One region of the Cellulosimicrobium sp. MI9406 genome, then DNA from elsewhere that is predicted to be linked to it. Evidence: predicted binding sites of a transcription regulator. Region 1 holds the regulator's gene; the other holds the start of a gene.
What was found. The regulator Rex, encoded in region 1, represses fermentation and respiration genes when NADH is low (regulators of the CRP and FNR family bind a similar motif). The targets are predictions, from matches to a motif close to CTTGTGAANNNNTTCACAAG.

Region 1 (3,364 bases):
GTCGCCCGAGCTCGCGGAGCGCCGGACCAGGCCGCGCGCCTCCATGCGCGCGACGGTGTGCGTCACGCGGCTGCGCGAGCGGGCGAGCCCGTCCGCGAGCGCCGACATGCGCAGCGTGTGGTCGGGGCTCTCGGAGAGGCGCACGAGCAGCTCGTACTCGTTGAGCGAGACCTCGGACCGTTCCTCGTGGTCCCGGCCGAGCGCCTCGATGAAGCGCACGGTCCCGTCGAGGTACGCGCGCCACAGGCGCTGCTGCTCCGCGTCGAGCCAGCGCGGCTCGACGGCGGGGACTGCGGGGGTGCGGACGGTGCTCGCCGTCGGGGTGTCGACGTCGTTGCGGGTCATGGGTCCTCGGCGGTGCGGGAGGGGCTGGGGGCGTGGGGGCGTCGGAACATTGTTCCACCCCACGGGAATAGACGGACCGAGGGGTGCTGTTGATACGCTCGTTCCGAAGTTGAACGTTCAACCACTTGGTCCGCCAGGACCCCGACCACCCGCAGGAGCACCCATGGCCTCGTCGCTGCCCGCCGGCCTCACCGCCGGTACCTACGCCCTCGACGCGTCGCACTCGCAGGCGTCGTTCACCGTCCGCCACGCCGGGATCTCGAAGGTCCGCGGCACCCTCGCGATCACCGACGGCACGATCACCGTCGGCGACGACCTCGAGTCGACGTCCGTGACCGCCCAGCTCGACGCCGCGTCCGTGAGCACGGGCGACGAGAACCGCGACAACCACCTGCGCAGCGCCGACTTCTGGGACGCGGAGAACAAGCCGACGTGGACGTTCACGTCGACGCGCATCACGGGCGACGGCGACGACTACGTCGTGGCCGGCGACCTGACGATCAACGGCGTCACCAAGCCGGTCGAGCTCGAGACGGAGTTCGCGGGCACCGCGACCGACCCGTTCGGCAACCCGCGCGCCGGCTTCGAGGCGACCACCGAGATCTCGCGCAAGGAGTTCGGCCTCACCTGGAACGCCGCGCTCGAGACCGGCGGCGTGCTCGTCGGCGACAAGATCAAGATCGCGCTCGACGTCTCGGCCATCAAGCAGGCCTGACCGTCGTCCCGGGCACGTCCCGGGCGAGACCGGCGCCCTCCGGCAGGGGTGCCGCCCCGAGGGGCCGCGTGCACCGGCACGCGGCCCTTCGTCGTCCCCGGGTCCGGGCGCCGGGGCCGCTCAGCGCTCCTGCGACGCCGCGAGGGCGCGGGCCTGCGAGTGGAACGCGAGGATCTGCAGCTCGCTGCCGACGTCGACGCCGCGCACGTCGACGTCCGCCGGGACCTGGAGCGCGCGCGGCGCGAAGTTGAGGATCTCGCGCACCCCCGCCGCGACCACGCGGTCCGCGACCGCCTGGGCGTGCGCCGCAGGCGTCGCGAGGACGACGATCGACACCTTCTCGCGCTCCACGACCTCCTCGAGCGCGTCGACGTGCTCGACGACGAGCCCCGCGGCCCGCGTCCCGACGACGTCCGGCGACGCGTCGAGGAGCGCCGCCACGTGGAAGCCGCGCTGCTCGTAGCCCGAGTAGTTCGCGAGCGCGTGCCCCAGGTTGCCGATCCCGACGATCGCGATGCGGTGCTCGTCGACGAGGCCCAGGGCCTCGGTGATGTACTGCGCCAGCGAGTCGACGTCGTAGCCCACGCCGCGCGTGCCGAACGACCCGAGGAACGACAGGTCCTTGCGCAGCTGCGCCGGGCCCACGCCGGACAGCTCCGCGAGCTCGACCGACGACGTCGTCCCGACGCCCCGCGCCACGAGGTCCCGCAGCGCGCGCAGGTAGGACGGGAGCCGCGCCACCGTCGCGCTCGGGATCCCCGGCGCCGTCACCTCACCGACTACCTGCTCAGCCACCGTCACTCCGTCGTCCAGGGACCGTCCTCGTCGACGGTCACGCTCCACGGGAGGAATCATCCCAGGTCCGCGCGCGGCGCCGAAATCCGGGCCACCGCACGCGCCAGCCGGCGCGCGTCCACGCGCCAGAACCCCTGCTGCACCCCGCCGACCGTGACGACCGGCACGTACTCGCCGTACTGCTCGCGCAGCGCCGGGTCCGTGCCCGGCGCGTCCAGGTCGACCTCCGCCCACGCGACGCCCGCGTCGGCGCACACGGCCTCGACGACCGTCCGCGCGTCGTCGCACAGGTGACAGCCCGCGCGGCCGAACAGCAGGACGGGGGCGGGGGCGTCGGAGGTGCTCACGCCTCCCAGGGTACGAGGCCCCGGCAGCCCGACCGCCTAGAGTGGAGGCATGGCGACGTCTCCCGGCCCGGGCCCCGACCCGACCTCCCGGCCGACGCTCCCCGAGGAGGCGCCCGCGCGCGCTCCCGGGCCGCCGCACCGCACCGCCGCGTTCTTCGACGTCGACAACACGATCATCCGCGGCGCCTCGTCGTTCCACCTCGCGCGTGCCCTGTACCAGCGCGAGTTCTTCTCGACGCTCGACATCGTGCGCTTCGCCGTGCACCAGGCCCGGTACCTCGTGTTCGGCGAGAACAAGCAGCAGATCGACCGCATCCGGTCGCGCGCGCTCGCGCTCATCGCCGGGCGCTCCGTCGCCGAGGTCACCGCGATCGGCGAGGAGGTCTACGACACCGTCCTGTCGCTGCGCATCTACCCCGGCACGCGTCGCCTCCTCGACGAGCACCTGGCGGCCGGGCACCAGGTGTGGCTCGTCTCCGCGACCCCCGTCGAGATCGGCGAGCTCATCGCGCGCCGGCTCGGGACGACGGGCGCGCTCGGCACCGTCGCCGAGCACGAGGACGGCTTCTACACGGGACGGCTCGTCGGCGACATGATGCACGGCCGCGCGAAGGCCGCCGGGGTGCGGGCGCTCGCCGAGCGCGAGGACATCGACCTCGAGGCGTCGTACGCGTACGGCGACTCGCTCAACGACGTCACGATGATGGAGGCCGTGGGGCACCCGTGCCCCATCAACCCCGACGCCCGCCTGCGCCGCCACGCGCAGGACGTCGGCTGGCCCATCCGCGAGTTCCGCGGGCGCCGGCGCCGCGTCGCGCGCAGCAGCGTCCGCACCGCGAGCTGGGCCGGCGCCGCCTGGGCCGCCGCGCTCGTCCTGCGCTCGGTGCGCCGCGCCGTCGACCGGCGCATCGCCCGCCTCTGACCCCGCCCGGGCCGCGCCCGGAAACGCGTCGAGCCCGGTCCCTCGGGAGGGGCCGGGCTCGACGACGGGTCGGCGCGTCAGGACGCGCGCGACGTCACTTCTTGTTGCGACGCTGGTGACGCGTCTTGCGAAGCAGCTTGCGGTGCTTCTTCTTGGCCATGCGCTTGCGGCGCTTCTTGATGACGGAGCCCATACGGTCCTCGCAATGCTCGAGCGGCGTGTCGGTCGGCGACCGGTCGA
Region 2 (3,364 bases), on a different contig from region 1:
CCAGCGGGCGCTGGAGTCGGGCGTGCGCACGCCCGTGCACCCGATCGGTCTCCCGGCGCAGTTCCTCGACCACGCCACGCGCGACCAGGTCGTGTCCGCGTACCGCCTCACCGGGGCGGACGTCGCGCGCGACGTGCTGGACGCGCTCGCGGCGCTCGCACGCGGCTGACGACCCCTGCCGTGCACCCGGCCCCCGGGTGCACGGCCCCAGGCATGCGGACGGCCCGCGGCGCAGGTGCGCTGCGGGCCGTCGCGTCGGTCAGGAGTGGGTGACCTCGACCGCGTGCTCGACGACGGCGCGCAGGTCGCCGCCGGACGCCGCGTGCCACGCGCGCTGCCGGGCGGCGCCGTTGCCCCCGGACCACAGGCGCCCGAGCAGCTCGGTCACCGCGTCCAGGTCTCCGGCGTCGACGAGCGCGTCGCGCACGTGCGCGACGAGCTGGCCCACGACGTCGTGCGCGGGGGCCGGGCGCCAGGTGAGGGGCGAGACGAGGTCCTCCTCGAGGCCCGAGCGGCCAGCGCGCCAGGACGCGGTGCGCAGGATCTCGGGCCGCAGCTCGGGCGCGGGCGCGCCGTCGGCGGACTCGCGGGCCGCCGTCTCGACGAGACCGCGGGCGAGCGCCGCGAGCAGCGTCGCGGTGTCCGGGTCGAGGCACACGTCCGCGACGCGGATCTCGACCGTGGGGTAGCGCGACGACAGGCGGGCGTCGAAGTAGACCATGTTCTCGTCGAGGATCGTCCCGGTCGCGACGAGGCCGTCGACCGCCGCGCGGTACGCCTCGGGCGAGCCGAACGCGCGCGTCGGGCCGGAGGTGGGCCAGCGCGACCAGACCTGCGACCGGAAGCTCGCGTACCCGCTGTCCTGGCCCTGCCAGAAGGGCGAGTTCGTGCTCAGCGCGAGGAGCGTCGCGAGCCACGGCCCGATCCGGTCGAGCACGGCGACGCCCTCGGTGTCGTCCGCGACGGCGACGTGCACGTGACAGCCGCTCGTCAGCTGCTCGCGCGCCGTGAGGCCGAACGCGGCGCGCGCCTCGAGGTAGCGCAGGCGCGACACGGTCGTGCCCTCGAACGGCAGGGGAGACGTCGAGAGCGCGGCGACGCGGGCCCCGACGCGGTCCGCGGCCTCCTGGGCGCGACGCCGGCCCTCGCGGATCTCGGTCGCGAGCTCGTCGATCTCGCGGCGCGGGTGCGTCGCCGTCTCGAGCTGCTCCTCCATGAACTCCGACTCCAGCGAGCCGGTGCCCCCGCCCTTGTCGTCCGTGCCGGAGGCCTCGAGGGCCTCGGCCGCGCGGGCGACGGGCTGCCCGTCGTCGCCGACGAGCAGGAACTCTTCCTCGACCCCTACGGTGCGTTTCACCCGGGCAGTCTCACACGGATGCGCGCGGCACGTCCGGCGAGCGTGTGACGCGCGCCCGTGTCGTGCGTCACGACGGCGGCGCGGGGTCCCCAGGGGGAGGGCCGGAGGGCTTGTGAAGGTCATCACAAGACCTCCTCGGCAGGGGTGTCGCGGGGGCGAGGAACCCCGGAATCCTGCCGTTCCTGCCGGGTCCCGCCCGCCTCGGGACCTAGGTCCCCAGGCGGTCCCGAACGCCTCCGCGGCGGGCTCCGGGAACCTAGCCTGGAGGTGGCGAAGGAGCCCGTCGGAACCTCGGCCGAGGGCCCCACCCGGGACCTCGCGAGGCCGGCGGGTCCGGCCGGCGCGCGGACCCGCGCGTCAGGCACGAGGGAGGTCCAGATGACCAGCGTTTCCGAGGCAACCGGCACGACGAGCGGCGGCCGCGCGACGGGGGCGGGCGCCGTCGACCCGCAGCGCGACACCGCGCACGTCCCTGCGTGGGAGGGCTTCACCGACGGCCCGTGGCGCGACACGGTCGACGTGCGTGACTTCATCCAGCGCAACTACCGCCCGTACACGGGCGACGCGTCGTTCCTCGCCGGCCCCACGGAGCGCACGACGGGCATCTGGAGCACGCTGTCCGCCATGTTCCCGGAGGAGCGGGAGATGGGGATCTACGACGTGGACACCCACACGCCCGCCGGCATCACGGCGCACGCGCCGGGCTACATCGACAAGGCGCACGAGGTGATCGTCGGTCTGCAGACCGACGCCCCGCTCAAGCGCGCGATCATGCCGAACGGCGGCTGGCGCATGGTCGAGGGCGCGCTGGAGACGTACGGCTACGAGGTCGACGAGACCCTGCGGAAGGTCTTCACCGAGTACCGCAAGACGCACAACCAGGGCGTGTTCGACGTCTACCCGCCGAACGTGCGCGCGGCCCGCAGCTCGCACATCATCACGGGCCTGCCCGACGCCTACGGCCGCGGCCGGATCATCGGCGACTACCGCCGCGTCGCGCTCTACGGCGTCGACGCGCTGATCGCCGCGAAGAAGCTCGACAAGCTCGGTCTCGACACGCAGCCCTTCAGCGAGAAGGTCGTGCGCGAGCGCGAGGAGCACGCGGAGCAGATCCGCGCGCTGGGCGAGCTCAAGGAGATGGCGGCCTCGTACGGCTACGACATCTCCGGCCCGGCGACGACGGCCCGCGAGGCCGTGCAGTGGCTCTACTTCGCCTACCTCGCCGCGGTGAAGGAGCAGAACGGCGCCGCGATGTCCCTCGGCCGCACGTCGACGTTCCTCGACGTGTTCATCGACCGCGACCTCGAGGCCGGCCGCATCACGGAGTCCGAGGCGCAGGAGATCATCGACGACTTCGTCATCAAGCTCCGCATCGTGCGGTTCCTGCGCACGCCCGAGTACGACGCCCTGTTCTCCGGCGACCCGACGTGGGTCACCGAGACGATCGGCGGCATGGGCGAGGACGGGCGCCCGCTCGTCACGAAGAACTCGTTCCGGTTCCTCCAGACGCTCTACAACCTCGGGCCGGCCCCCGAGCCGAACATGACGGTCTTCTGGAGCCCGGACCTGCCGCAGGGCTTCAAGGACTACTGCGCGCAGGTCTCGATCGACACCTCGGCCGTGCAGTACGAGTCGGACGAGCTCATCCGCCAGCACTGGGGCGACGACGCGGCGATCGCGTGCTGCGTGTCCCCGATGCGGGTCGGCAAGCAGATGCAGTTCTTCGGCGCTCGCGTGAACCTCGCCAAGACGCTGCTCTACGCGATCAACGGCGGCCGCGACGAGATCTCCGGCAAGCAGGTCTCGCCCGTGGCGGCGCCCGTCGAGGGCGACGTGCTCGACTTCGACGACGTCATGGCGAAGTTCGACGCGACGATGGACTGGCTGGCGGCGACGTACGTCGAGGCGCTCAACTGCATCCACTGGTCGCACGACAAGTACGCGTACGAGCGCATCGAGATGGCGCTGCACGACAAGGACGTGCTGCGGACCATGGCGTGCGGCATC

Region 2: the regulator Rex is predicted to act here: its motif matches at 1,467-1,486, upstream of pflB (formate C-acetyltransferase).

Annotation. Positions count from the first base shown of each region.
Region 1 covers NZ_JALIZI010000003.1:44,533-47,896, forward strand. Annotated here, with positions in the region: gene MT994_RS05885 (MarR family transcriptional regulator) at 1-345, opposite strand, end outside; gene MT994_RS05890 (YceI family protein) at 509-1,060, shown strand; gene MT994_RS05895 (redox-sensing transcriptional repressor Rex) at 1,181-1,855, opposite strand; gene MT994_RS05900 (glutaredoxin family protein) at 1,912-2,202, opposite strand; gene MT994_RS05905 (HAD-IB family hydrolase) at 2,252-3,124, shown strand; gene MT994_RS05910 (AURKAIP1/COX24 domain-containing protein) at 3,219-3,317, opposite strand.
Region 2 covers NZ_JALIZI010000006.1:67,383-70,746, forward strand. Annotated here, with positions in the region: gene dxs (1-deoxy-D-xylulose-5-phosphate synthase) at 1-169, shown strand, start outside; gene MT994_RS12305 (glutamate--cysteine ligase) at 260-1,357, opposite strand; gene pflB (formate C-acetyltransferase) at 1,736-3,364, shown strand, end outside.